Regions from separate parts of the Comamonas sp. GCA5 genome, predicted to be linked through region 1. Evidence: predicted binding sites of a transcription regulator. Region 1 holds the regulator's gene; the other holds the start of a gene.
The links. Region 1 encodes LexA, which represses DNA repair genes until DNA is damaged. Its sites were predicted from a motif close to ACTGTATNNNNATACAGT; they were not measured.

Region 1 (2,398 bases):
CCCTGCGCTGTGCAAGCCAACGCATCGCGCAGATTGGCGGGCCCATCGGCGGACAAGGCCGTGGCCGGACGCATGGCGCAGGTCAGCACCACCGGCTTGGCCGGTTGTAGGACGCACTGCAGAAACCAGGCCGTCTCCTCCAATGTGTCCGTGCCATGCGTGATCACCACACCAGCCACCTCAGGCTGCAGCAGCCAGCGCTGGCAGGTCTGGGCCAGCTGCAGCCACACGGTGACATCCATGTCCTTGCTGTCCAGTTGCGCCACCTGCTCCAGCTCCAGGGACCAACCCTGGGGCACCGCCTGATCCGCAATCGGCTGTAGCAACTGCGCAACGCCCAACTGCCCCGCCTGGTAGCCCACGCCACCGCCCTGTGCATCCCCCAGGCCAGCGATGGTGCCCCCCGTTCCCAAGATAGCGATTTTTCTGCCTTCAGACACTTGCGGCCCTCACAAAACTGGTTAAAAATACAGGTACTGGATAAAACATCAGTTATCCATACAAGGACTGGCATGGAGCACACACCCCTCACCCCACGGCAACAGCAAATTCTGGATCTTATCCAGGACGCGATTGCCCGCACCGGCGCACCGCCCACCCGGGCTGAAATTGCGCGCACCCTGGGCTTTCGCTCCGCCAACGCGGCCGAGGAACACCTCAAGGCCCTGGCGCGCAAGGGCGTGTTGGAACTGGTCAGTGGCACCTCGCGCGGCATCCGCCTCGTCAGCGATGCTGTGCGCCACATCAATGCCGCCCGGGGCACGCACTTCGATCTGCCCATGACCGCCATGCAACCCCTGCTGCTGCCCCTCGTCGGGCGTGTGGCCGCCGGTTCTCCCATTCTGGCGCAAGAGCACATCGACCAAAGCTTCGCCGTGGAAAGCAGCATGTTCCCCACCAAGCCGGACTACCTGCTGCGGGTGCGCGGCATGTCCATGCGCGACGCGGGCATCCTGGACGGCGACTTGCTGGCCGTGCAATCCACACGCGATGCACGCAACGGCCAGATCGTGGTGGCGCGCCTGGGTGACGAAGTGACCGTCAAGCGCCTGCGCAAATCGGCACACGGCATTGAGCTGCTGCCCGAAAACCCGGACTACCCCGTCATCCAGGTTGGCGAAGAAGACAACTTCGCCATCGAAGGGCTGGCGGTCGGGCTGATCCGCAACAGCCTCCTGCTCTAAAACCACCCGCCGCCCAGTGCTTCTTCGGATGTCTATGCTGCCTTTCGAGAGCGGCAGGGACAGCCATCGCCTGTAATTGACTGCAACCACCCCAAGGAATCGACCATGACCACGCTGCACTGTGAACTGCCTTTGCCCAGATCCACCTGCCGCCCCCGGGTGGCCAGTAACCAGGACCAGTTTCATGCGCTCACCATGCCGCTGCCGGCCAGCAGCGCCTGCCACGGCAACGTCCGCCTGATGCGCCGCCCCAAGGATACCGACAGGGCACGCTTTGCCCTGTCCGGCAAGCTGGCCGACGTCTGTGCGGCCCTGGAAGCACTGGCAGCCCAGGAGGCCCGCCACCGCTTGCGCTGCGCAGCCAACTGATGGTCATCGCCCTTGGCTGGCAATGCACGATGGAAAACGCCTGACAAGAAACATCGCCAGACCGGCCAACACAAGCCCCCACGCCCACACGAACATGTGTCATGCCTGCGCAAGCTGATGAAACTGCTGCATGACTTGCCCGGACAGGAGGACTTATGAGCCACACACCTTCTTCCACACCACGCCAACCCACGCTGCCCAGCAGCGGTGGCCTGATGGGACGCAGCTTCATTTACCGCACCGCGGAGAAAACCGACGTGCGCCTGACCTGGGCGCGCGCCAAGGCCAACCTGCCATTGCTCAGCGCACAGGTTGCCAAGCTCTCCAATCCATAGCATTCGGCGCTGACCAGCTTTGGGGGATTGGCCTGTTTGCCCGCCTAAGTTGGAATAGACCAAGCTGGATGTGCTGCATGCCTGCTGAAGTGCTGCACAGTCTTGCAGCAATGTGGTTGCGGCACAGATGCCCCTACATGGCCCCGCAGCATCACAAGACTGCTGCCACGTACAGTTGGCAAGCACCTTTAGGGTCGCCGGAGCACTCCACCCCATCGCCCATACCCAACCACTGCCGCCGCACTGGCACAGCATCAGTGTCCCGTCCTACTGCGCCATGGATTGCTGGAACACCCGCCTTGGCATAGATTGTCTGGAACGCAGCATTCGCGCCACCCAGGAGGCTGGACATGTTCAAACACCTGCTGATCCCCACCGATGGTTCCGAACTCTCGAAGGAGGCCGTGCGCTCGGGCATCCGCCTGGCGCATGAACTGGGTGCCAAGGTCACTGCCCTGTATGTGATGCCGGATTACAACGCGCTGATTTATGGTGCCGAAGCCTTACTGA
Region 2 (2,398 bases), on a different contig from region 1:
TGGCAGCCATTTTTTTGACCTATGTGATCAGCCGATCACGCCGTCTTCATCGGCCACGGCCTTGTCGGCCTTCTTGCCCTTGGCGGGCTTGGCGGCGGCTTCGCCTTCGGCCACGGGGATCAGGCTGATGCCCAGGCTCTCGCGCACCTTGTTCTCGATTTCCACGGCCAGCGCGGGGTTTTCCTTCAGGAACTCGCGGGCGTTGTCACGGCCCTGGCCGATCTTCTCGCCGTTGTAGGCATACCAGGCACCGGACTTTTCCAGCAGCTTGGCTTCCACGGCCATGTCCAGGATCTCGCCCTCGCGGCTGATGCCTTCGCCGAACAGGATGTCAAACTCGGCCGTCTTGAACGGGGGCGACACCTTGTTCTTCACCACCTTGACCTTGGTCTCGTTGCCGATGGCGTTGTCGCCCTTCTTGATGGTGCCGGTGCGGCGGATGTCCAGGCGCACCGAGGCGTAGAACTTCAGCGCATTGCCGCCGGTGGTGGTTTCGGGCGAACCGAACATCACGCCGATCTTCATGCGGATCTGGTTGATGAAGATGACCGTGCAGTTGGTCTTCTTGATGGTGGCGGTCAGCTTGCGCAGCGCCTGGCTCATCAGGCGGGCCTGCAGGCCGGGCAACTGGTCGCCCATTTCGCCTTCGATTTCGGCCTTGGGCACCAGGGCGGCCACCGAGTCGACGACGATCAGGTCCACGGCGCCGGAGCGCACCAGACTGTCGACGATTTCCAGGGCCTGCTCACCGGTGTCGGGCTGGCTGATCAGCACCTCGTTCAGGTTCACGCCCAGCTTCTGGGCATAGCTGGTGTCCAGCGCGTGCTCGGCGTCGATGAAGGCGCAGGTGCCGCCCAGCTTCTGCATCTCGGCCACGACCTGCAGGGTCAGCGTGGTCTTGCCGGACGACTCGGGGCCGTAGATCTCGATCACACGACCGCGGGGCAGGCCGCCCACGCCCAGGGCCACGTCCAGGCCCAGCGAGCCGGTGGACACGACCTGGATGTCCTCCACGGCCTCGCCCTCGCCCAGCTTCATGATGGTGCCCTTGCCAAACTGCTTTTCGATCTGGGCCAGGGCGGCGGCCAGGGCCTTGGCTTTTTCGCTGTTGGCGTCGGTGTTGCGGGCGATGGCGTTCATGGCGGTTTCCTTGCAAAAAGACAGAGAGGGGTGGAAGTTAGCACCCCTGTGCATGTTCACAGGCTGGATGCTTGAACAGTAGTGTAGGTGCTTTCTGAAAAATATATAGTCAGGTTGTTTGACGTTTCTGGAAACTGACTATGTCGAAGAATGTGACTCCCTCGCTGCCCGATGAAGCCTGGCGCCACCTGCACCTGGGGCGCTTGCTGGGCCATGCCCAGCGCAGGTTCGATGCGCGCGTGCGCAGCCTGATGGCGCAGGACGACGAGACGCCGCTGGCCCTGTCCAACCTGGCGGCGCGCGACAAGGTGGGCGCGGCGCACATCCACATCACGCGGCACTTGTCGCTGCAGGGCGACCGCATCACCGACCTGGCCGAGCGCGCAGGCATGAGCAAGCAGGCCATGCTGGACCTGGTGGACCAGTGCGAGGCCTGGGGCCTGGTCACGCGCCAGGCCGATCCGCACGACCGCCGGGCCAAGCGTGTGGTCTACACCGAGGCCGGGCGCGAGTGGCACTGGGCCTTCCAGCGCGCCGTGCAGCAGGCCGAGGCCGAGTTCGTCGAGTCCGTCGGTCAGGAGGTGGCCACCGTGGTGCGCCTGGGGCTGGACGCCTATGGCAGCGAGGCCGGCGACCTGGCCTAGCGCGGGTGGCTTGACGTGGGTCAAGGTTGCCGCGCTGCTGCACTGCAGCACCCGCGTAAACACCTGTAGGGCGCTTGCAGTGCGGCTCCTAGAATGGCCCGATGGACGGCGCAGGGAGTGCCGTTGGAGACAAGGCAGGCACGACGCCGCAGCCCGTGGCAGCAGATCGCGGCGCGGCAAGGAGACGAAGCGATGCGCATCCTGATAGCAGAAGATGACCAAGTGCTGGCCGACGGCCTGCTGCGCAGCCTGCGCGGTGCCGGGGCGGTGGTGGACCACGTGGCCAGCGGGACCGAGGCGGACACGGCCCTGGTCACCAACCACCATTTTGATTTGCTGATCCTGGATCTGGGCCTGCCGCGCATGCACGGGCTGGAAGTGCTCAAGCGCATGCGCGGGCGCGGCGACGCGCTGCCGGTGCTGATCCTCACCGCTGCCGACAGCGTGGAAGAGCGCGTGCAGGGCCTGGACTTCGGGGCCGATGACTACATGGCCAAACCCTTCGCGCTGTCCGAGCTGGAAGCGCGCGTGCGCGCGCTGACGCGCCGTGGCATGGGCGGGGCCAGCAGCACCATCAAGCACGGGCCGCTGGTCTACGACCAGTCCGGGCGGGT

Region 2: recA (recombinase RecA) is a predicted target of LexA. The motif match lies at 1,203-1,220, and genes of this name have one in related genera.

The regions. Positions count from the first base shown of each region.
Region 1 is NZ_JAZHFR010000036.1:3,100-5,497, forward strand. Features, by position in the region: gene SJH88_RS10370 (asparaginase) at 1-440, opposite strand, end outside; gene lexA (transcriptional repressor LexA) at 513-1,184, shown strand; gene SJH88_RS10380 (hypothetical protein) at 1,290-1,553, shown strand; gene SJH88_RS10385 (hypothetical protein) at 1,709-1,888, shown strand; gene SJH88_RS10390 (universal stress protein) at 2,239-2,398, shown strand, end outside.
Region 2 is NZ_JAZHFR010000111.1:5,628-8,025, reverse strand. Features, by position in the region: gene recA (recombinase RecA) at 28-1,140, opposite strand; gene SJH88_RS17450 (MarR family winged helix-turn-helix transcriptional regulator) at 1,281-1,784, shown strand; gene SJH88_RS17445 (response regulator) at 1,977-2,398, shown strand, end outside.